2 regions of the Shinella sp. HZN7 genome follow, and region 2 is predicted to be linked to the other one. Evidence: riboswitches for the same ligand, from Rfam matches in the RefSeq annotation. Region 2 holds a riboswitch; the other holds the start of a gene.
The links. Region 2 has a riboswitch for cobalamin ahead of shn_RS24675 (ABC transporter substrate-binding protein). Riboswitches for the same ligand answer to the same signal wherever they lie in the genome.

Region 1: another riboswitch for cobalamin. It lies ahead of shn_RS04020 (aromatic ring-hydroxylating dioxygenase subunit alpha); the one in region 2 lies ahead of shn_RS24675 (ABC transporter substrate-binding protein).

The regions. Positions count from the first base shown of each region.
Region 1 is NZ_CP015736.1:824,210-836,265, reverse strand. It holds gene shn_RS04030 (glycoside hydrolase family 25 protein) at 1-990, shown strand, start outside; gene shn_RS04025 (hybrid-cluster NAD(P)-dependent oxidoreductase) at 1,001-2,104, opposite strand; gene shn_RS04020 (aromatic ring-hydroxylating dioxygenase subunit alpha) at 2,106-3,350, opposite strand; cobalamin riboswitch at 3,454-3,652, opposite strand; gene shn_RS04015 (DUF6656 family protein) at 3,951-4,556, shown strand; gene shn_RS04010 (diguanylate cyclase domain-containing protein) at 4,573-5,640, opposite strand; gene shn_RS04005 (L-threonylcarbamoyladenylate synthase) at 5,789-6,763, shown strand; gene shn_RS04000 (FAD-binding oxidoreductase) at 6,970-8,400, shown strand; gene shn_RS03995 (DUF1217 domain-containing protein) at 8,494-10,815, opposite strand; gene shn_RS03990 (DUF6101 family protein) at 11,077-11,640, shown strand; gene shn_RS36295 (hypothetical protein) at 11,805-11,975, shown strand; gene ubiA (4-hydroxybenzoate octaprenyltransferase) at 11,976-12,056, opposite strand, start outside.
Region 2 is NZ_CP015737.1:494,855-506,910, reverse strand. It holds gene shn_RS24720 (alpha-D-ribose 1-methylphosphonate 5-phosphate C-P-lyase PhnJ) at 1-361, opposite strand, end outside; gene shn_RS24715 (carbon-phosphorus lyase complex subunit PhnI) at 358-1,458, opposite strand; gene phnH (phosphonate C-P lyase system protein PhnH) at 1,463-2,071, opposite strand; gene phnG (phosphonate C-P lyase system protein PhnG) at 2,071-2,541, opposite strand; gene phnF (phosphonate metabolism transcriptional regulator PhnF) at 2,647-3,390, shown strand; gene shn_RS24695 (class I SAM-dependent methyltransferase) at 3,347-4,144, opposite strand; gene shn_RS24690 (pseudoazurin) at 4,144-4,596, opposite strand; gene shn_RS24685 (ABC transporter ATP-binding protein) at 4,593-5,393, opposite strand; gene shn_RS24680 (iron ABC transporter permease) at 5,390-6,340, opposite strand; gene shn_RS24675 (ABC transporter substrate-binding protein) at 6,415-7,458, opposite strand; cobalamin riboswitch at 7,613-7,845, opposite strand; gene shn_RS24670 (MurR/RpiR family transcriptional regulator) at 7,872-8,726, opposite strand; gene shn_RS24665 (spermidine/putrescine ABC transporter substrate-binding protein) at 8,783-9,853, opposite strand; gene shn_RS24660 (ABC transporter ATP-binding protein) at 10,018-11,100, shown strand; gene shn_RS24655 (ABC transporter permease) at 11,102-12,004, shown strand; gene shn_RS24650 (ABC transporter permease) at 12,017-12,056, shown strand, end outside.

The DNA.
Region 1 (12,056 bases), on a different replicon from region 2:
GCCATCGTCATCGATGCCTATGAACTGAACGAGATCGACTGGTCGGAAATGCTCTCCGACACGCGCATCGCCGGCTTCATCTCCAAGGCCTCCGACGGCCTGCCGGAAAGCTTCAGTTGCAAGGGCGAGCATGGCGGCGACACGGTGGCGCATTGCAAGACCATGTGGCGCAAATATGCGGTGAGCCGCGAGCTCTACCAGACGCGCCGGCTGCTTGCCCGCTCGAAGGGGCTGCTGTGGGGCGCCTATCACCTCGCCCGGCCGGGCAATCCGGTCGACCAGGCCAATCATTTCCTCGACTATGCCAATCCGCAGGACGACGAGATGATGGTGCTGGACATCGAAGGCATCGATCCCGACGCCTACATGTCACTGGAGGATGCCCAGGTCTTCGCCGGCCATATCAGGACGCGCACGGGCCGCTACCCGGTGCTCTACACCAACCATTCGACCGCCCGGCACATCGCGCTCAACCGCGACAAGTACCGCATCCTCTCGCGCCTGCCGCTCTGGTACGCCCGCTACAAGCCCGGCATCGAGGGCGCCTTCCCGATGGGCAACTGGGACAATTACGCGCTCTGGCAATTCTCCGCCGGCGTCAACTGCTCGAAGCGGCGCTGCCCCTACCGGGTGAAGGGCGCGCTGACCGATATCGACGTCAACGTGGCACCGATGACGAAGGCGGCGCTCGGCAAGGCCTGGGCCTTCGGCGAACTCCTGCCGGAAAAGCCCTTCGAGCCCGTCGACGAGATGCTCACCGCCTCCATCCCGGCGGGCGGCGCCTTCAAGGCCACGGTGACGGCCGAAGCCGAAGCCGGCACCGGGGCGCAGACGGTCGGCGCCGTCACGCTCGCCTCGGGTGCGGTGGCCTCGTTCCCCGTCGCCGTGACGGCGGAGGTCCGCGCCGGCATCATGGCGAAGGGCACCGCGACCACCACGCTCGGCCGCCGCCTGGTCGAGGTCACGCCGCTGAACTACCAGGATTTCTGAGGTCCCGTTCCTACGCCTCGATCTGCACATCCCCGATGGGCCGCGAGCAGCAGGCGAGGATGTAGCCCTCCTCGATCTCGTCATCGAGGATGCCGCCATTGTGGCGCATGTCCACCTCGCCCGAAACCTTCATGACCCGGCAGGTGCCGCAAAGGCCACCCTCGCAGGCCGCGCCGATGCGCACGCCCGCAGCGCGCGCCGTCTGCAGGATCGTCTGGCCGGGCGGGCATTGGGCGTCCTTGCCGGCCATGGTGAAGGTCACGGTAGAAACGGCGTTGGCATCGATCTCCTGCTCGCCGGCGCCCGCGCGGATGGCGATCGCCTCCGGGGCGGGCGCGGCGGCCGGCTGGAAGCTCTCCTCGTGGTAGCGGTCCATGTTGAAGCCGCAGACTTTCAGCATGTCGCGCACGCCGCGCATGAAGGGCTCCGGGCCGCAGCAGAAGACGGTGCGGTCGCGGAAATCGGGCGCGAGCAGCGAGAGGCGCGCTGCATCGATCCGGCCACGCAGGCCATGCCAGCCGTCGCGCGGATTGTGCCCCTCGACGACGAAGCCGAGCGCAAGGTTCGGCATCTGGGCGGCGAGGCATTCCAGCTCCGCCTTGAACAAGAGGTCCTCGGGCTTGCGGGCACAGGTGATGAAGGCGACGTCGGACTGCGGCGCGCAATCCGACATCCAGCGCGTCATGGACATCATCGGCGTGACGCCGGAACCCGCCGAGATGAAGAGGTACTTTTCGGCGGGATAGCGCACGAGGGAGAAGTCGCCGAGCGGGCCGAAGGCCTTCAGGCGCATGCCGGGGCGCAGGGTGTCGAACATCCAGCGCGTGCCGATCGAGCCCTTCTGCGCCTTCACCGTCACGGAAACGGAGAAGGGCCGCGAGGGCGTCGAGGAGAGCGTATAGGTCCGCATGACGGGTTCGTCTTCCGACACCGGCAGCTCCAGCGTGACGAACTGGCCCGGCAGGTAGCGGAACCAGTTGTCGCGATCGGAGCGGAAGGTGAAGGTCATCACATCCGATGTCTCCACCGTGGCGGCGATGCATTCCAGCATGTGCTGGCGGTCGTTCCACGGATGAAGCTCGTCAAAGTGGCGGAAATGGCTGGCGATCGTCATGTCAGGCCACCCGCGAGAGCGGCTTTTTGGCGCCGTCGAGCCGGTCGATCATGAAATTCGCATACCATTCGACGAACTGCATGACGCCGCCCTCGTCCTCCGGCGAATAGGGGCCGGGCTGGTAGGCCGGGGAGCGGATGCCGAAGGCGTTTTCCTCGACGATGCGGCGGTCCTGGTCGTTGGTCTCGGTCCAGACATGGGTAAGCTCGTCGAGACGGTAATCGACGCCCTCGACGGCATCCTTGTTGACGAGCCACTTGGTCGTGACCTGCGTCAGCTCGGGGCCGAGCGGTAGCACGCGGAAGGTTATGGCGTGGTCGGCGAGCACGTGGTTCCACGTCGTCGGGTAGTGGAACAGCAGGAGCGTGCCGATATGGCTTTCCAGGACATCGTTGGAGAGCGGTCGCTGGACGGCGCGGGCACCGGACATGGTGTAGCTTTCGGCCTCCTGGATGAGCGGCATGCGCGCGGCGCGGAACTGGCCGGTCGGCGACATGCGGAATTCGCTCGGCAGGCCCGCCGCCTCGCATTTTTCCCAGTGCGCGGCGATGACGGGATCGTCCTTGGCACCCTGCACGCCGGTGGCGCTCGGGGCTTCCGGATAGGTGCGGCAGAGTTCGGGATGGTTGGCGGCGCAATGGTAGCACTCGCGGTTGTTCTCCCAGACGAGCTTCCAGTTGCCCTTCTCGACGATCGTGCTTTCGAAGGCGACCTTCGTCTCGCCGAGACGGTGACGGGCGAGATAGGGCTCGACCAGCGCGCGGAAGGCGGAGAAATCCGGCGCCTCGTCGGCGAGGCAGATGAAGATATAGCCGCCGACGGTTTCGCAGTGCACGCGCTTCAGGCCGTGCTGGCTCTTGTCGAAATCCTCGGCCATGTGACGGGCGAAGAGCAGCGAGCCATCCAGTTCGTAGGTCCACTGGTGATAGGGACAGACGAGCTTTGCGGAGGATCCCCGGTGCTGCGTGCAGACGCGCGAGCCGCGGTGGCGGCAGGAATTGTGCAGGGCGCGCACGGTGCCCGTGCGGTCGCGGGTGATGACGACGGGGTAGTCGCCGACCTGCACGGTGAAATAGTTGCCGGCCTTCGGGATCTCGCAGTCATGGCCGATGAACAGCCAGTCGCGATACCAGATCGTCTCCAGGTCCAGCTTGTAATGGTCGGGGTCGATGTAGAAGGCCTGCTCGAGGCTGTGGCCCTCGCGCCGGTTCTTGAGCTTGCGGAGCACGTCGCTGCTGATGTCCATGCCGGATCCTCGATATCAAATTGGGGATGAGGCGCACGGAAGGAGACGGCATCCGGGCGCGGGGGCGCACGGACTGCACGCTTCCCGGCCGCCCGCCGCAGCCAGTCACGATCACACCCAAGGCTGGTTTCCGGGCTCAGGAGCGTCCTTCCGGACCATCGCGGCGCCTTCCCGGACCTTTCCGTCCAGTGGCGTCTCGCCGCGCTTTTCTCCTCCACCGTTGCGGGGGCAGCGCCGGATTTCAACCGGCTTCCCAATTCTCCGCTCTTCGTCAGAACGGCACCTCGAGTGTTCTTATCTAAGCGCAAGATTCAGCAAACGACATGTCAGATAGCGACATGCCATTCCGATTTGACGACAGGAGACAAACGATGCCCGGCGAGATGTTCACGGTTGTTACTGCATATATTTCAATCAATTATGCCAAAATAACAGGCACCAAAGCCACGCCAGGGGCAACCTGGCGGGCGCGCCGACACAATTGTCATATTGCGACCCATCCGAAACATGCGGAAAAAGAGGGAGCGGCCCGGCAAGGAATGTTTAACGCCGTTTCCATAAACTTCACCGCATCGGGGCGTGAGGATGGAGTGCCGGCGCGTGCAGCAAACCAAGTTCCGTTATTACGACGCGGTCGCCTACAAGCGCGCGAACCAGCCGAAACCGGCCGTCCATACCGAGTTCCTGCGCACCGGCCGCATCGACCGGAACACAAGCTGGAGCCCGAGCGAGAAGCGATATCTCAGCTACCATGAGGTGGCCGAGCGCACCGGCCGCAAGCTGGAGAATGCCGGCATTGTCACGCATGACCGCATCAACGGCTTCCATCAGTCGATCCGCTTTCCCAAGCTGATCTTCCACCGTACGCTCGCCCGGACGCCGCATCTCGGTTATTGCCACATCACCGTCGCCAATTCCCGCTTCGCGGAATTCGAGAACGTGCAATGGGCCTTCTACATGGCCAATTTCTTCGCCGAGATCGGCGAGGAGGAACAGTTCTTCGCCGATATCTCGAAGAAGGCGGGGCGCATGTATTTCGCCGTCGCCATCACGCCGGCCGAGGAGGAAGGCCGGCTGCAGATCGACCGCAAGGTGCGCGGCAACGGCGTGCTCTTCCGCACCGACGATCCGAAGCTCGCCATGAAGAACGTGCTCATGCTCGGCGCACGCGACGAGGCGCTGCGCAAGATCATCCGCGCGCTTTAGGCTCCCTCCCCCTCCATCAGGCGGGCCGGTAGATCAGCCATTCCTTGCCGGCAGGCACCTCGTCGCCGCGGCCGTAGACGACGATCTGGTCGCCGCCCGCGCTGCGTGCCTCCGCCAGCGCGCGCTCGCAGGCCGAGGAAAGGTCGAGCGCGCTGTCGGCGCTCTCCGTCATGCACACGCCCGCCGAAAGCGTCAGGTGGCCGAGATTGCGGCCGGTGCGCGGATCGCGCAGCGCCACCGTCTGGAAGGCGGCGCGCAGGAGGTCGATCAGCCGTGTCACCTCGCCCGCATCGGCGGTGTGGAACACGAAGCCGAAGCGCAGGCCGTCGAAGCGCACGGCAAGCTCGCCGGCCGGGAAGGCCTGGCGGATGAGGCCACCATAGAAGGTGACGAGATGGTCCGATAGGGCCTCGATCTGGCCGGGGGAGAAGCGGCGCTCGGCATCCACCTCGGCAATGGCAACGCCGCAGAGCATCGGCAGGGAGGGATTGGCATAGACGCGGGCGAGCGCCTTGTTGAAGGCGCGGCGGTTGCCGAGCTTGGTCGGCGGATCGACGAACTTCATCGCCTCGAACTCCGCCATCTCCTTCTGGATGCCGTCCATGACGGCCGATTGCGCGGCAACCTTCTCCGCCATTTCCGCCGTGTGGGTGACGCGCAGTTCCGTTGCGCGCTGCAGCGCCTCCAGCGAGGAGCCGAGCGCGCCCTCCCCGAGGCTGCCGGCATCGCGGATGACCTGCGAGGCCTCGCCGATCAGGCGGCCGTAATCCGACAGCGAGCTGCGCTCCTGGCTGAGCAGGTCCATGAAATTGGCCATCTCGTTGCTGATGGCGCCGGCCGAGCGCTGCAGCACGCCTGCCTCGTGGTGGTGCGGCAGGTATTTGCGGCCGAGTTCGTCGAGCGCGGCTTGCGTCTTGTATTTGCCGAGCGCGATGAAGTCGCGCACCAGATCGGGATTGCAGCCGGCATAGGCCTCGTAGACCAGCTCGTAATTGCGCGGCAGCCCGTCTATGCCCATCTGCTTCATGGCCGTTGCGACGCGCAAGGCGATGTCGGTCGTCGAGGATTTCTTGTGCGCCATCATTGCGAACCTGCTGCTGGATCTTTCAACCTTCCATAGCAGCCACCGCTTTCGGCCGATCTAATCCGGTCGCTCGCATTTTAGGCAATCGGCGACCCTTGGCTTTTGCCGGAAAAGCCCTGTAAAGGAAGCCCCGACAAGGAAGGGCGACATGGCGGACATCGTGGATACGCGGACGGATGCGGAGGCGGCGCTCGCAAGGGCCTGCGAGGCGCTGGGCCGGGGCGTGCCGGTCGCCATTCCCACCGAGACGGTCTACGGCCTTGCCGCCGACGCCACCAACCCGCTGGCCATCACCCGCATCTACGAGATGAAGGGCCGGCCGCGCTTCAATCCGCTGATCTGCCACATGGCGGACCTTGCCATGGCGGAGGAGCACGCGGTCTTCGATCCGCTGTCGCGCATGATCGCCGAGGCCTTCTGGCCGGGGCCGCTGACGCTCGTGCTGCCGATCCGGCCGGAAAGCGCCATCCACCCGCTTGCCCGCGCCGGGCTCGACACGATCGGCATCCGCGTGCCCAAGGGCTTTGCCAGCCGGCTGCTGTCGGCCTTCGGCCAGCCGCTCGCCGCACCCAGCGCCAACACGTCCGGCCGCATCAGCCCGACCACCGCCCGGCACGTCGCCGAGGATTTCGGCGCGAAGCTGGAGCTGGTGCTGGATGCGGGGCCGGCCGTCGTGGGGCTCGAATCCACCATCATCAAGGTCGAGTGCGAGACGATCCGGCTGCTCAGGCCGGGCGGGCTGGATGCCGCCGAGGTCGAGCGCGTCACCGGCCGGCCGGTCCTTCGCAACGAAAAGGCAGGCGCCGCGATCGAGGCGCCGGGCATGCTCGCCTCGCATTACGCGCCCGATGCGCCGGTGCGGCTTGATGCGCGCGACGTGGCGCCCGGCGAGGTGCTGATCCGCTTCGGCGGCACGGCGCTGCCCGGCGAGGCCGATGCGGCGCTGGTGCTGGACCTCAGCCCCAGCGGCGACCTCGCGGAGGCGGCCGCCAATCTCTTCGGCTACATGAAACAGGCGGATGCGACCGGCGCCCGCTCCATCGCCTTCGCACCGATCCCCTCCCGCGGCCTCGGCGAGGCGATCAACGACCGCCTGCAGCGCGCCGCCGCGCCGCGCGGCTAGGCGCGCCGAAACGAAGTGGGTTCTTCCGTCCCGGAGAGCGCCCGGGCCGCATCGCGACCGCTCCATACGCCTGCCCTCTTGATTTCGGGCATGCCGTTGGCGCAAAACCGCTGCATACCTTTGCGCGCCATGCTTCAGGCGTTTCCACACCGTTTCCGACGCAGGCCGTCCGCCCCTTGCGACACGGCGCCAACGAGGACAGAGCCATGATCCAGGCGACGCTTTCCCCCGATCTCATCGACCGCTTCGCCGCCATCACCGGCCCGGCCCATGCGCTCACCGCGGAAAACGACATCGCGCCCTATCTCGTCGAAAGCCGGGGGCTCTATCACGGCACCTCGCCGCTCGTGCTGCGGCCGGGCTCCGTCGAGGAGGTCTCGAAGATCCTGGCGCTCGCCACCGAGACGCGCACGGCCATCGTGCCGCAGGGCGGCAATACGGGCCATGTCGGGGGCGCGGCGCCGCGCGAGGGGGCAATGGATGTCGTGCTGTCGCTTACCCGGCTCAACCGCATCCGCGACATCGATCCGGTCGGCAATGTCGTCGTCGCCGACAGCGGCTGCGTACTCGCGGAGATCCAGAAGGCGGCGGAGGCGGTGGACCGCCTGTTCCCGCTGTCGCTCGGCTCGGAAGGCTCCTGCCAGATCGGCGGCAACCTTTCCACCAATGCCGGCGGCACGGCGGTGCTCGCCTATGGCAACATGCGCCAGCTCTGCCTCGGCCTCGAAGTCGTGCTGCCGACGGGCGAGGTCTGGAACGGCCTGAGCCGGCTGAAGAAGGACAATACGGGCTATGACCTGCGCGATCTCTTCATCGGCGCGGAAGGCACGCTCGGCGTCATCACCGGCGCGGTGCTGAAACTCTTCCCGCGGCCGCTCGGCCATGAGGTGGCCTTCGCCGGACTGAAATCCGTCGCGGATGCACTCGCCCTCTTCGAGCGCGCCTCCAGACGCTGCGGGACCGCGCTGACCGGCTTCGAGCTGATGCCGCGGCTCGGCGTCGACTTCACCACGCGGCACATTCCGGGCGTGCGCGATCCGCTCGCCAGCCGGCACGACTGGTACGTGCTGGTCGACATCTCGACATCGGACGCGCCGGAGACCGCGGCGCGCATGATGGAGGCGCTGCTGGCCGAGGGCATCGAGGCGGGGCTCGTCGACGATGCGGTGATCGCCGCCAGCGAGGAGCAGCGCCGGGCGCTCTGGCACATGCGCGAGAGCATGTCGCCGGCGCAGAAGCCGGAGGGCGGCTCGATCAAGCACGACGTCTCGGTGCCGGTCTCGGCCATTCCGGCCTTCATGGCGGAGGCGGACGCGGCGGTCATGAAAGCCATCGACGGCGCGCGCATCTGCTCCTTCGGCCACATGGGCGACGGCAACATCCACTACAACATCTCCCAGCCCGTCGGCGCCGACACGGCGGCCTTCCTCGGCCGCTGGCGCGAGATCAACGACCTCGTGCACGGCATCGTGCTGCGTTATGGCGGGTCGATCTCCGCCGAGCACGGCATCGGCCAGTTGAAGCGCGACGAGCTCGCGGCGGTGCGCGCCCCGATCGAGATGGACCTGATGGCAAGGGTCAAGCGCGCCTTCGACCCCGCCGGCATCATGAATCCCGGCAAGGTCGTCAGGGGTTAGAGCATTTTCGCTTTTCTTCGAATCGCGAAAACGCTCTATTCGTTTGTTTAACGCAAAACCGCGTCGCAGCTTTGCTGGAATTGCTCCAAGCGATCAGCCGCCGGTGCGAAGCTGCGCCAGCGACAGCATGAGATCGGCGCTGATGCCGGCGGAGCCGGAATTGGTGAGCACCGAGAGCGCGGGATCCATCGTGCTCTGGTTTTCAAGGTCATAGAGCACGGAGAACTTCACGATCATCTTGGAGACCTTCTCCGGATCCTGCAGGTCCTTCAGGTCGAGATAGCGCTCGATCATGTCGGCCTGGGCGTCGACATCCGCGCTCGCGATCTCGTCGGGCAACTGGAAGAGCACCTTGAAGACCTCGAACAGCGCGTCGTCGGCCAGAAGGTCGTAGGGGCTGGAAACCGTTTCCGCCTTGCGCTCGAAATAGAGCGCCAGGCGCACGCCGGCATTGTCGTTGCCGGCATCCTCCTCCAGCTTCTGGCGCACATAGCTGTCGATCGTCTGGTAGATGCCGCGGCGCGACTGGATCTCCGCGTCGTCCTGCCGCTCGACCAGCCCTTCGGTATTGAAGTTGAACGAGGCGACGATCTTGCGGTAGGCGCGGTCGGGCTGCTGATTGACGAAACTGTCGGGATCGTCGAGATCGGAGGTGAAGATCTTGGCCATGAACTCGGCATCGACGCTTTTCGGGTCGACCCCGTTCGCCGTCAGCACGAAGGCGACGAGGCGCGCGTCGGAGAGGAATTCCTTGACGCTGTCGACCTTCTGCATCTGGAGGGAGTAATATTTCACCTCCTCCTCCGCCAACTTCTTGTCGTCTTCCGTTCCGAAACGGGATTTCGCCGTCACATAGGCGCGCGACATGACGAGGATTTCGGATTCGGACTGTGCCAGCTTCGGGGCCGTGATATTGCCGTCCGACCCGAAATTGAACGCCTTGGCGAATTCGACGAAGCGCTCGTCGCCGAGCTGGTACACATAGCTCTTCGGGTCGTTGAGGTCGCTCTTCAGCACGTTCTTGATCGTCAGGGCCGAGACCTTGGCCGGATCGAAGCCGTAGGCCTTCAACGCGAAGTCGTAAAGGCTCGCCTCGCCGACGAAGTCGCTCACGGTCTTCACCGCGCCGATCTGGCTCTTGAAGCGCTTGATGGCCAGTGCGTCCGCCTCGTCGTCCTTGTCGTTGTAGCGGTTCATGTAACTGCTGGCGACCGTCGCGGTCTGGGCGGCGGTCTGTGGCGCATCGCCGGGCGCCAGCGTGCCGTCCTCCTGGAAGTTGAAGGCGGCGCGCAGGGCGAAATAGGCCTCCTTGTCCGCCCCGCCGAACTTGTTGATGTAGCTGTCGGGGTTGTCCGGGTCGGGATCGCTGGTCAGGATGTTGGTGATGGTCGAGCTGACGATCGACAGCTTGTCGAGGCCGAAGGCCACCTTGACATAGCTGACGAGGCGCGGATCGGCGGCCAGCTCGCTCGCCGTCGTGATGCTTCCGATCCGGCTTTCGAAATACTCCTTGTGGATCAGCGCGGCGGCCGTCGTCGCGCGCGGATTGGAGAGCGTGTAGAGCTCCGTCGTGCCGGTCTTCTGGCCGGCGTTCTGCACCGTGCCGGCAACGGCCGTGCCGTCGGCGGCGAAATTGAAGGCGCTGGCGAGCGTGCCGTATTTCTCGGCACTGGCGATGACGGCCCTCTGGCGGGCGATCTCGGCCTTCAACTGGGCGATGCGGGCCGCATTGGCGGCGTTGGGTTCGAGCGTCGCCAATTCGTCATTGGCATCCTGGATGGCGGCTTGGGCGGCCGTCGCCCTGGCGCCGAACTGCGTGTTGAAATAGCTGCCCGGGTCGTCGAGGTCGCTCGTCAGCACGCCGCGGATCGTCTGGCGCGACCAGGTCGACGGATCGATGCCGAAGGCCGTGAAGACGTAGCTGCGCAGCCGGTCGTTGTTCAGGAGCTGGTCGACGCTCGTCACCGTGTCGATGACGGCATTGTAGTAGCGCGTCTCCTCCTTGATCGCCGCGCCGGCATTGGCGACGGTCGCCGAATAGAGGCCGATGATCTCGTCGAGCTGCACCTCGGTCTGCGCCGAGGCGGTGGACGCCTCGAAGCTGAAGGCGGTGGCGAACTCGCGGTAGCGCGAATCCGTCAGGAGGTTGACGAAGCTGCTCGCGTCCGACGGGTCGCTTTCCAGCACCTTGCGCATGAAGGCCGTGGCATAGGTCATGTCCTCCAGGCCGTAGGCCTTCATGGCGTAGGAATAGAGCCGGTAGTCGTCGAGGAACGCGTCGACGCTGGTCACCTTGCCGATGTTTTCCCTGTAATACGCAGCCTCGCGCGCGGTGATCGTCTCGCTCGCGGTGCGGTCCAGCGACACCAGCATGTCACGCGCGATGAGGTTGTAGCTCGTATAGGTGGACAGCATCGGGGAATCTCTTTCGACAATGCGGGCGGGCCGATCGGGGCCCACTCTCGCGCGCGAGGCTTGTCCCGGCCTGTCGAAGGCGTTCACCTCTCCTAAACCCTAGCCCGTGCGGTTTTGCTAACCATCAGGAACTGCAAAGTTTTCTTAACCGCGATTTTTAAGCGGCTCGGAAGGGGGTGCGCCTATTCTCGCCCTCAGAGGACGAAAAGTCCCGATGAGAAGACCGGACACCGGCTCTCAAGGAAAACAAGGGCGAAAGACATGCTGAATACCGTTTCCAAGCCGGCCTGGGCCGGCACCACGCTCCGGCTCGATCCCAAGCGCTTTCCGCAGCAGGTGACATTCGAGCTGCGCGCCGAGGGAACCGACGCCACCATCACGCTCGACGAACGCGGCGCCGTGCTGCGCAAGGTCCTGCCCGCAAGCGGCCTGCCGCTCTCGATCGCCCTGCCGGCCCGCGCCTTCAAGGGCGTCGCCGCGCGTGCCATCGACCATGGCAACGGCGAGGTCACCGTCACCCTCGAACTGCATCACGACGATCCGGACCTGTGCATCCCGCTGCTCGTGGCGCATGACCTGTGCGACATCGCCGCCGACTGGCGCAGCTGGGCCGATGCCTATCGCATCCCCATGCTGATGGTCGAGGCCGACGGCATCGCCCGGCCGCTCGACGACAACCTGACGGTCGGCAGCCGCCCCGCCAAGCCGCGCCGCCGCCACTCCTACTTCGCCGACCGCCGCCCGCGCTTCCTCGTGCGCCGCACCACGGGCAAGCTCGGCGTGCAGATGAAGATCGACGGACAGGAGATCATCGCCCGGCGCTGAGCGACGAAGACATGACCTCCGAAAAGCCGGCCGTTCCCTGCGGCCGGCTTTTTCGTGCGCCCGCGCCTGTTCCCCCGGGAACACTTTTCCCGCCCCCGGCATGGGAAACAGCGTTCGACACACCGGGTTCATTACCTGGGAACGCGAAGCAAGGGACAGATCAGATGGCAAAGTTCTTCACCACCCTCCTCGGCCGCATCCGCACCCTCGACAGCGCGACCGTCGAGCGCGCCCGCCCGCCGCGCCGCGGCTTCGAGATCGCCCTCCACCCGACGACGCTGCGGCGCGGCGAAGACCGCCCGCAGACCGGCTCGCGCGGGCCGCGGCACCGCTGATCAGGCGAACGGTATGGCGATGGTGAGCGCGAGGAAGAGGCAGAGGCCGACGATGCCGTTGAACTTGAAGAGCGCCAGGCA
Region 2 (12,056 bases):
GCCCGGCCGTCAGCTTTTCCTCGGGAATGCGGTGGCGCGTCTGGATGATCGTCGCCTCGCGCGTCTTTGTCGTCACCGCCACATCGGCGACCTTCTGGAAGAAGGCGCGGATGGAGACGGCGTTGGTCGTGTCGTCCGCCCCCTGGTCGATGACCTTCAGCACATCCCTGGGGCCGAGGATCGCCGCCGTCACCTGCACGCCGCCGGTGCCCCAGCCATAGGGCATGGGCATTTCGCGCGAGGCGAAGGGCACCTGGTAGCCGGGAATGGCGATCGCTTTCAGGATCGCCCGGCGGATCATGCGTTTGGTCTGTTCGTCGAGATAGGCGAAATTGTAGGTCGCCAGGTCTGCCGTGCTCATTCTGCGGCCTCCGGAAGATCGATGTTCTGCGCGGCCTCGTATTCGCGCCGCATGCGGCGCACGAGATCGAGTTCGGCCTGGAAGTCCACGTAGTGCGGGAGCTTCAGGTGCTCGACGAAGCCGGTCGCCTGCACATTGTCGGAATGGGAGATGACGAATTCCTCATCCTGCGCCGGGGCGACGATATCCTCGCCGAATTCCTCCGCGCGCAGCGCCCGGTCGACCAGCGACATGGCCATGGCCTTGCGCTCGCTCTGGCCGAAGACGAGGCCGTAGCCGCGGGTGAACTGCGGCGGGTTCTTCGCCGATCCCTTGAACTGGGCGATCATCTGGCATTCGGTCACCTGGATGCGACCGAGCGAGACGGAAAAGCCGAGTTCCGGCATGTCCAACTCCACCTCGACCTCGCCGATGCGCACCTCGCCGACGAAGGGATGGGTGCGGGCATAGCCGCGCTGCGTGGAGTAGCCGAGCGCCAGCAGAAAGCCCTCGTCGCCGCGGGCGAGCGCCTGCAGGCGCAGGTCCCGCGCCATCGGGAATTCCAGCGGTTCGCGCGTCAGGTCGCCGGCGACGTGGCCGTCCGGCAGACTGCCGTCATCCTCGACGAGGCCCTCGCCGACCAGGATGTCGGAGACGCGCATCACCGGCTCGCCGGCCTCCTCGCGCTCCAGCGGCGCTTCGACCGCCTCGTCCGTCAGGAGCGACGGATCGAGCAGGCGGTGCGTATAATCGAAGGTGGGCCCGAGGAGCTGGCCACCCGGCAGGTCCTTGTAGGTCGCCGAGACGCGGCGCTCGACGCGCATGTCGCCCGTCTCGACCGGCCTGGAATAGCCGAAGCGCGGCAGCGTGGTGCGGTAGGCGCGCAGGATGAAGATCGCCTCGATCATGTCGCCCCGCGCCTGGCGGACGGCAAGCGCCGCGAGCGACCGGTCGTAGAGCGAGGCTTCGGCCATCACGCGGTCGACGGCAAGGCCGAGCTGCGCGACGATCTGCTCGATGCCGATGGCCGGCAGCGAACGGTCGCCGCGGCGGCGGTCGGCGAGGAGGCGGTGGGCGTTGGAGATGGCGGCTTCGCCACCCTTGACGGCAACGTACATGGTCTTACGCCTCCTTCACGCTGACAATGGTGGTGCGCGGCAGGCAGAGGATTTTTGCGCCCGCAACGAGGATCAGGTCGACGCCGCGCGGAAAATTCTGCCGGTTCTCCGACCAGAAATGCGGGAACATGTCGGGCAGGCCCGCCGGCGCGATCTCCGCCTCGGTGCGGATGCCCGGCCCCTTCAGCACGAGCGGCCGCCCGCCCTCGAAAGCATCGATCTCGACCACTAGGGTCGTCGAACGATCCGGATATTCCTGCGTGCCTTGCGCGAAGAGGCTGAGATTGGGCAGCATTGCACCCTTCTCCACGAAGGCGAAGCGCGCGTTCTGGCGCTCGTCGGTCACCGTCGCGCCGGCGTTGAAGGCGAGCCAGCCCGGCAGCGCCGAGCGGGAGAGCGCCGGGGTGAGCCAGACGGTGGTATCGTGGTCGCAGAGCGTCAGCGCGATGGCGCCGGCCGTCGCGTTCAGCGGCGCGGGCGGCACGACGGTCGCATCGATGCGGCCGATCGTGCCCGGGCGGGCCATGCAGTCCATCAACGTGCGGAACGCGGCCTGGGCCTCGAACACCGGCCGGTCGAAACCGCCGGCAAAGGCGAGCGTGTCTGTCGTCATCAGTCCTCTCCGCGAACCATGGTGAAGAAATCGACGCGGGTGGCGGCCGTCTGGCGCGCCTTTTCGGCGTCCTCGTCGGCAATGCGCGCGGCGACGGCGTCAAGCAGCGCCTCCACCCCGGCCCTGCGGGCCGGCTGCTGGAAGAGCGCGTCGAAGATCGCCGCAAGCCGCGCCTTGGCACTGTCGGTGCCGAGCGCCTGGCCGTGGCCGACCGTGCCGTCTTCGAGACGGACGCTCGCGCGGGTCACCGTCGCCTCGCCGAGATTGAACGGTGCCCCGCCGCCGCCGATGCGCCCGCGCACCATGACGAGGCCCGTTTCCGGGCCGCGCACCGGCTGGGCGGCCGGCTTGTCGCCGAGCGCGTCGAACGCCGCCTGCAGTTCGGCCCGGCTCGCCTTCGCGAGCAGACCCATCGCCCTCTGCCGTTCGCCCATCGCGGCGCTTTCGGCAGATTTCCGAATTGATGCCATTGCCTCATCTCCAAATGTCTATTAATCTAGACAACCGAACATCTAAGTCTCGTCTTAATCGGCCGGGATGACAAGGGTGTGACAGCGGGCTTCGCGGGGGCGGAAATGGTGGAACGGCAATCGGGCGTGGCGCTCTGGCGACAGATCGCGGATCGCATGCGCCTTGCGATCAACAATGGCGATTTCGACGAGACCGGCATGATGCCGCCGGAAGTGGTGCTGGCCGCCCGCTTCGGCGTGAACCGGCATACGGTGCGCAGCGCCATGGCGGCGCTGGCGGAGGAAGGCATCGTGCGCCCGATCCAGGGCATCGGCACACGCATCGAGCGGCGCGACCGCCTGCGCTTTCCCATCTCCCGCCGGACACGCTTCTCGCAGGGCCTCGGCAACCAGACGCGCAACCTGGAGGGAAGGCTGCTGGCGGCAGCAACGGAGGCCGCGCCCGCCACCGTCGCCGAGGCGCTCGGCCTTGCGCCCGGCACTCCCTGCATGCGGCTCGAAACCGTCAACAGCGCCGACAGGCGCCCCGTCTCCTGCGGGACACATTATTTCCCGGCCGGTCGTTTCGCGGGGATCGACGCGATCTACGACAGGACGCGCTCCATCACCGCCTCCTTCCGCGAACTCGGCGTGCCGGATTACGTCCGCCGCTCGACCGAAATCTCCGCGATCCACGCCGAGGGCGACGACATCCGCCACCTGAAGCTCTCGCCCGGGGCGATCATCCTCGTGGCGACGGCGGTCAACACCGACCTCGACGGCGTTCCGATCCAGTTCTCTCGTACGCGCTTTGCCGCCGACCGGGTCAAGCTGACGGTGGAGCCGGAGCCCGACGGCAGCAGAGGATGAAACGGCGGTAAAGCAGCGTCCGCAGCCGGTTGCGCAGGTCCGCCGTGCGGCGCTGGGCCTTTGCGATGGGCGCATGCGAGCCGACCGTCATGTCGCGAAAACCCGCCGCCTCCAGCAGCGGCAGCACGCGCTCGACGGTGAGCCCGTCGCCGAAGGGCAGGCGCTCCATGATGCTGGCGTGCCGTTCGCTCATCGCGCCGTCATAGTGCGGATCGGTGCCGACGACCTTGTCCAGCATGGCGATGGCCCGGCTTGCCAGCCGGCCGAGCCGGGTCGGCGCGGCCCAGTCGCCGTCGAAGAACAGAAGCAGGCCGCCGGACTTCAGCATGCGGTGCCATTCCGCAAAGGCCGTGGCCGGCGTCGTCAGTGTCCAGACGAGATGGCGGCAGACGATGGCGTCGTAGCTCTCGTCCGGCTCCATCGGGTTTTCCGCATCGGCGAGCAGGAAGCGAAGCCCCCTCGCCCCGGCGTGCTTTTTCCGTGCCACCGCCAGCATCGCCTCGGAGAAATCGAGCGCCGTCACCTCATGGCCGAGGGAAAGGAGCAGGCGCGTCACTTCCCCCGTGCCGCAGGCAAGCTCCAGCACGCGGCGCGGCTCGGGGCCGAGCCGCTCGCGGATCGCCGCCGCCCAGGCGTCGAATTCCGGCCCTTCGGGAATGCGGTGGCCGAAGGCGAGATCGAAGGTTTCGGAGCGACGCGACCAGTAGTCGCGGATGTCTTCCTTGAGATGGCTGTTGGGGCGCGGGCCGTGCATCACTGCCCCTCGCCCGCATCGATACGGGCAAAGATATCGTCGAAGCGCGGCCGGGCGCGGGCCGGGACCTCGACCTTGCGGATCGCCTCCGTCAGCTCCGCTGCGCCAACCTTGACCAGCATGACCATGCCCATGCCGAAATGCGGCGAGCACTTGATGCCGTAGTAGCCCGGCTGGTCGAAGGTCACCTCGATCTCCTCGTTGATCTTGCCCTTGAAGCCCGCATAGCCCTCGGAAACCATGCCGTCGATGCTTGCGGCATTGTGGCTCTTGTGGGTGGCGACGAACTTGATGCTGTCACCCGGTTTGATCGCCAGGAAATCCGGCTCGAAGACCATGGAGCCCCTTTCGCCGCGGTTGCGCATCTCGACGCGAAACGTTTCGGCCGCGGCGGGAACGGCATGGAGGAGGGCGGCGAAGGCCGCGGCGAGGAGGAGACCGGTTTTCATCATGCCTCTGCAACGAGCTTGAGTTTGGCAGGCCGCGGTTCCGGCCGGCGATAGCGGATGAAGCAGCCGCCGGTGCTGTCGCGCTCGACATCGACGGTGACGCCGAAGACGTCGGCGAGGCGCTGCGGCTCCAATACCTTGGCGGGCGTGCCGAGCGCGACGATGCGGCCGCCCTGCATGACGGCGATGCGGTCGCAGAACATGGCGGCGTGGTTGAGATCGTGCAGCGCGGCGACGACGGTCAGGTCCTGCTCGCGCACGAGCTGGAGCAGGCTGATCTGGTGGCCGATGTCGAGGTGGTTGGTCGGCTCGTCGAGGAGGAGGATCGGCGCCTGCTGGGCGAGCGCGCGGGCGATGTGCAGCCGCTGGCGCTCTCCGCCGGAGAGCGTGTGCCACAGCCGGCCGGAAAAGCGCGCCATGTCGACCTCCTCCAGCGCCCGGTCGACAATGGCATCATCGGTGCGCGACCAGGGCGTCAGGGCGCCGAGATGGGGCGTGCGGCCGAGCTCGACCGCCTGGCGCGCGGTGATGCGCTCGGTGGTCTCGGCCTGCTGCTCCACGAAGGCGATGCGGCGGGCGATCGCCTGCCGGCCATGGGCGGAGAGCGGCCTGCCGTCGAGCGTCACCACGCCGGCCTGCGGCCTGCGGATGCCGGCCATCAGCGCCATCAGGCTGGTCTTGCCGGAGCCGTTCGGGCCGATGATGCCCAGAAATTCGCCGGGGCGCACGTCGAGCGAGACGTCCGACAGGATGGTCGTGCCGCCGGCCGACCAGGAGAGGCCTTTTGCCGAAAGGGTCACAGGGCCGACCTCCGTTGGCTGAGGATGAGCGCGAAGGCCGGGGCGCCGAACAGCGCCGTGATGACGCCGATGGGCAGCACCTGGCCGGGAATGATGACGCGCGACAGCACGTCCGCGGCGATCATGAAGACCGCGCCGATCAGCGCCGAGGCCGGCAGCAGCAGCCCGTGCCGGACGCCGACGACCATGCGCGCGGCATGGGGAATGACGAGCCCGACGAAGCCGATCGACCCCACGATGGAGACCATCACGGCCGTCATCAGCGCCGAGACGGCGATCAGCACGACATAGACCCGCCGCACCGGAATGCCGAGCGAGGCCGCCGATTCCGTGCCGAAGGTGAAGGCATCGAGCGCGCGGGCATGCCAGAGGCAGACGACAAGGCCGAGAAGCGCGACCGGCAGCGCCAGCCAGACATCCGGCCAGCGCACGCCCGAGAGGTTGCCGAGCAGCCAGAACATGATGCCGCGCGCCTGCTCGGCATTGGCCGCCTTCGTCACGATGAAGGAGGTCAGCGCGTTGAAGAGCTGCGAGCCGGCGACACCCGCAAGGATGATCGCCCCCGTGCCGCGGCCCGCGCGCACCGCAAGCGCGCTGACGAGGCCGAAGGCGACGAGCGCCCCGAGAAAGGCGCCGATCGGCAGCGTCAGGATGCCGGCGCCGATGCCGAGGATCGCCACGGCCACCGCCCCGGTGGAGGCGCCGGCGGAAATGCCGAGAATGTAGGGATCGGCGAGCGCATTGCGCAGCAGCGACTGCAGGATCACGCCGCAGAGCGCGAGCGCCGAACCGCAGCAGGCGGCAACCACGGCCCGGCTCAGCCTATAGTTCCAGATGATGCCTTCGTCGATCGGTTCGATGGCGTGCCCCGCCTGCCAGAGACGGTTCGCCACGGTCTTCGCCACGACATCGAGCGGAATGGCGGTCTCGCCCACCGCCGCGCCCATACCGAGCGCGGCGACGAGCAGCACGAGCGCCGCGAAGGCGGCGCCCGTGCGCAGCAGGATGGGGCGATCCGCCGTCACTTTGCGAGGCCGGCTTTCTCGATGGCGTCGGCAAGCACCTCGATGCCCTCGATCGTGCGGATCGTCGGGTTCATCGCCTGGGCGTCCATGTCGACGACATGGCCGTTCTTCACGGCCGGCATCAGGCTCGCGACGGGATCGGTCTTGAGGAACTCGTGCTTGACCGCGACGTCATCGGCGGGGAAGCGGCGGCGCTCCATCTTGCCGGCGACGATGATCGTCGGGTCGGCCTTGGCGACGGTTTCCCAGCCGACCGTCGGCCATTCCTCGTCGCTCTCGATGACGTTCCGGATGCCGAGCGCCGACATGATGTAGCCCGGCGCGCCGTTGCGGCCGGCGACATAGGGGTCGATGTCGAGTTCGGCGCTGGAGAACCAGAAGACGGCAGAGAGCTTGCCATCCGCCGAGGCGATCTTCCTGCGGGCCGCCTCTTCGCGCGCCTTCAGGTCGGCGATGACCTTCCCGCCCTGGTCCTGCACATCAAAGATCTGCGCCAGCTCACTGATTTCCTTGTAGATCAGGTCCATGGTGAAGACCGTATTGCGCACGCCGTCGCCGCCACCGGAATTGTCCTTGCCGATGCAATCGGCAGGCGAGGTATAGACCGGGATGTTCAGCTCCTCGAACTGCTCGGGCGTCGCGACGATGCCCTCGGGGCCGACATGCCACTGGAACTGCGCCGTCACGAGATCCGGCTTCCTGGCGACGACGCTCTCGAAGCTCGGATCGTTGTCGGCAAGGCGCTCGACCTTGGCGTTGACGTCCTCGTAGCCCGACAGCACCGGGCCGATCCAGACCGCCGTGCCGACCATGCGCTCGCCGACGCCGAGGAGATAGAGGATTTCGGTCGAGCTCTGGCCCAGCGAAACGGCGCGCTCCGGTGCCTTTTCGAAGGTGACCTTGCGGCCGCAGTTTTCCAGCGTCAGCGGATACTGGGTCGCGGCCGCCTGGGCCGTGCCCGACGACAGGACGAGCACGGCGGCGCCGGCCAGGGCGAAAACGAGGGATGCGGCACGCGCGGCCGCAGGCAGAATGGTCATGGGTTTCTCCCGGATGAATGAAAGCGTGCGGGCTCAGCCGGTAAGCCGATGGAGGCGAACCGATTGCGGTCGGGAGAAAACGAGTGGAGTCCTGCCGTCTCCGGCAGCCAGGGTCGTCATGGCGTCTCCTGTTCCGGGCATCCCCGCCCGTGACTTGGATTGTTGCTCTGACGGCAGGTCTCCTGGCTCACGGATATCTGCTGCCTGTCTGCCTTCCCGCGGAAAACCGCAGTGGCATGACGCAAAACGCGTCCCAAGGACAGGCGGCAATCCGCCTACAGTTGCGGGGGCAGCCACGGAATGGGTCCCTGTTGGGTCGTCCGCACCGTGTTCCCTATTAATCCCCTGGGAGTCATCCTTCGGGGAACCGTCGATCCATCCTTAGTCCGCCGCGCTTGGCAGCGTCAAGGCGCTCAGCTCTCGAAATCCCCGAAGATGTCCTGGAGGCGGGTCAGCGTATCGACGCGCTCGCTGACCGCCTCGCCCATGACGACGATGATGTTGCTGAGCATGAGGTCCATGACGGCGGTCATGGTGGCCGCGCCGTCCCAGAGCGGCCCGTGCGAGCCCGGCACGATAAGGCAGATGTCGGAGACCTCAGGTCCCCACGGGCAGAACTCGTCGGTGAGCAGCACGACCTTCACGCCGGCCCGCCGCGCCTCCAGCGCAAGCGGCCGCGCCTTGGCGGCAAAGCGGCGCACGTCATGCAGGAAGAGCAGCCGTCCCTCGACGGAGCCGTCGAGAAGTTCCGAATAGGTGCCGTTGAGGCCATCGACGAACTGCACGCGCGGCCGCGTATAGGAAAGCTGGCTGGCGAAATACTGGGCGATGCCGCGCACGTTCTGATAGGCGGCGACATAGACTTCCGTTGCGCCGATCAGCGCGTCGATCGTCTGCTGCCATTCGGGCGCGCTGGTGATGGCGTAGATCTGGCCGAGATTGTCGATCTGCTGCTGGATGAGGCCGGCAAGAAGCTTTCCCTCCTTGCGGTCCTGCTCCAGCGAGGCGACCGGCCCCTTGACCTCCCAGGCCGGATTGGAGCCGCCGCGGCGCAGTTCGCTCTTCAGTTCGTCGAGCCCGTCGAACCCCATGCGGCGGAGATACCGGCCGATGGTCATGGGCGAGACCTGGAGGCGCTGGGCGATGGAGCGCGCCGTCTCGAAGGGCAGTTCGGCGATGTTGCGCTCGATATAGTGGGCGATCAGCCTGTCGGATTTGGAGCGCCGGAGGTCGTCGGACTGAACGAGCTTCAGAATGCGTTTCGACACGTCGCCCTCTCCCCAAAGTCCCGCCCGCCAGAAAGACGGGCGGGGATCCGGCGCGCTCACTGCGCCGTCTTGATGCGCGTCCAGACGCGATCGAGCTGGCGCAGTGCCGGGCCCAGGTCCTCGAAGATCTGGAGCCGCGCCATGGTCTCGGCCGGCGGATTGATCTCCTTGCTATTCTTGATCTTTTCCGGGGTCAATTCCCGCGCCGGCACGTTGGCCGTGCCGTTGGTCTGCTGCGCGACGTTGAGCGCGGCGATTTCCGGGCGGGTGTAGAATTGCAGGAATTTGATGGCGTTCTCCTTGTTGGGAGCCGTCTTCAAGACGCAGACGTCCTCCTGGTACATGGTCGCCCCCTCCTCGGGGATCACATAGCCAAGGTCCTTCTCGTCGCCGAAGACGTCGACCATCGCGCCGACGAAGAAATGGCCGGCTGCGACATCGCCGGATTGCACCATCGGCCGCGTGTCATAGGTGAAGGCCGCGACATGGGGCTTCATGGCGATGATCGTCTCGGCCGCCTGCTGCAACTCCGCCGGGTCGGTGGAGTTGATCTTGTGGCCGTTCAGCATGAGGCCGACCGCCAGCACCTCGCGCATGTCGTCGAGCAGGGTGAATTTCAGCCCCTTGGCCTCCACCGTCTCGATCAGGTCCTTCCAGCCGGTAACGTCCTTGCCGAGGATCGTGCGGTTGTAGAAGATGCCGACCGAGCCCCAGGCATAGGGCAGGCAATATTCGCCCTTCGGGTCGCTTTTCGCGCGCAGGAAGGCAGGATCGATGTTCTTGAAGCCCTCGAACGTGTTGATGTCGGTCTTTTCCAGAAGGTCGAGTTTGGCCATGATGTCGTGCATGTGCACGGAGGGGAAGACGATGTCGTAGCCTGTCGCGCCGCCCTGGATCTTCGCCAGCATTTCCTCGTTGGAGGAATAGGTCGAGAGGTTGACCTTGATCTGGGTCTCCTCCTCGAATTTCTTCAGAACCTCCGGATTGATGTATTCGCCCCAGTTGTAGATGTTGAGTTCGGCGGCGCTCGCCATGCCTGCCGTCGCCACGAGGGCGGCGAGCGAGAAGGCGGTGCGGCGCGTCCATGCCCCAAGGCCGGATGCGCCGGCGCGATAAGACTTCGTCATCGAATGATCTCCTCTGATGGTTTGGCCCGTCGTGGCCCCGGTGCTTTCCTTTGCACCGGATGTTCCCGTCCCGGCTTCTTTCGGCCGTTGACTTGGATGGCCAAATGGTATCCAACTATCGAAATCGCACAAGCGTTATTTTAATAACATTTTGGGGAACGACGATGCGAGATTCGATAGTCCGCCTGGAGAAGGCGGCGAAAGCCTTCGGCACGCCCGAAGGACAGACGGTGACGGCGCTCGACGCGATCGACCTTACCGTGCGCCGCAACGAATTCCTGACGCTGCTGGGCCCGTCCGGCTGCGGCAAGACCACCCTGCTCCAGGCGATCAGCGGCTTCGTGGAGCTCGATTCCGGCCGCATCCTGATCGACGGCGAGGACATCACGGACCGCCCGCCCTATCGCCGCCCGGTCAACACGGTGTTCCAGAACTACGCCCTCTTCCCGCATATGACGGTGGGGGAAAACACCGGCTATGCGCTGGAAGTGGCGGGCGTCGCGCGGCCGGAGCGGGCAAGGCGCGTCGCAGACGCGCTGCGCATGGTCGGCCTGGAAGGCATGGAGGGCCGCAAGCCGCGCCAGCTTTCCGGCGGCCAGCAGCAGCGCGTGGCGCTCGCCCGCGCCATCATCGCCCGTCCGAAACTGCTGCTGCTCGACGAACCGCTCTCCGCCCTCGACAAGAACCTGCGCCAGGCCATGCAGATCGAGCTGAAGACGCTCCAGCACGAGCTCGGCATCTCCTTCATCTTCGTCACGCATGACCAGCAGGAGGCGCTGACCATGTCGGACCGGGTGGCGGTCCTTTCGGGCGGCCGCATCCAGCAGCTCGATACGCCCCGCGCCATCTACGACCAGCCGAAGAACAGTTTCGTCGCCACTTTCGTCGGCGCGAGCAATCTCTTCGAGGGCCGGGCGGAGGGCGCGCGGCTCGTCACCGGCGACGGCCTTTCCATCGCCCATTCGACGGCCGGCACGAGCGGCACGGCGACCGCGCTCATCCGCCCGGAACAGTTCTTCATCGCCGAGGCCGGCGACACCGCTCCGGCCCTCGACGTCGACCTCGAACAGATCGTCTTCGTCGGCTCCACCTTCGAGCTTTTCGGCCGCACGGCGACCGGCCGGCGCGTCATCGCGGAAATCCCGGCGACGCGCCGCAACCTCGTCGGCGAGATCGAGCAGTCACGCCGTGCCCGCCTTGCCTACGATCCCGCGGCAGTCCACCTCATCCCGGCGGAGGCCGCCTGACATGTCGTCGATCGCCTTTCGCCGCCGCGCCCAGCTCGGCCTGCTGCTCGGGCCGGTCTCGCTGTTCCTCGCCGTCTTCTTCCTCGGCCCGCTCGCCATCATGATCGTGACGAGCTTTCTGGCGCCCGGCCTCTATGGCGGGGTGGAGTGGACCTGGTATCCGCACAATTACGGCCGCATCCTCGGCTTCGCCGATCCGATGTTCGAGGATTTCGATCCGGTCTATATCGCCATCTTCCTGCGCTCGCTGAAGATCGCGGCGCTCACCGTCGTCGCCACGCTCCTCGTCTGCTACCCGGCCGCCTTCTGTATCAGCCGGCTTTCGGAACGCTGGAAGAACTTTTGCCTGTTCCTCATCACCCTGCCCTTCTTCACCAGCCTGATCGTGCGGCTGTTCATCTGGGTGCTCATCCTGCGCCAGACCGGCCTCGTCAACGCGGTGCTGCTGAACACCGGCGTCGTCGCCCGGCCGCTGGAGCTGATCTATACGGACGGCGCGATCGTGCTTGGCATGGTCTATGTCTTCATCCCCTTCATGTTCATGCCGGTCTATGCCAGCGTCGAAAAACTCGACTGGACGCTGGTGCGCGCCTCGCTCGATCTCGGCGCCGGGCCGATCCGCACGTTCCTGCGCATCATCCTGCCGCTGACGGCGCCCGGCATTGCCGGCGGGGCGGTGATCGTCTTCATCCCGGCGCTCGGCAATTTCGTCGTGCCGGCCATCCTCGGCGGGGCGAAGGTGATGATGCTCGGCAACCTCATCGAACAGCAGTTCCTCGCCGCGCGCAACTGGCCCTTCGGCTCGGCGCTCGCCATGATGGTGATGAGCGTGATGCTCGTCCTGCTCTTCGCCTATGTCATCGTTTCCGGTCGCCGCGGCATCGATGCCGCGACCGGGCGCTGAGGAGGCTTTTCGATGAAGATCTTCGCCTCCCTCGCCCGCGGCAGCCTGATCG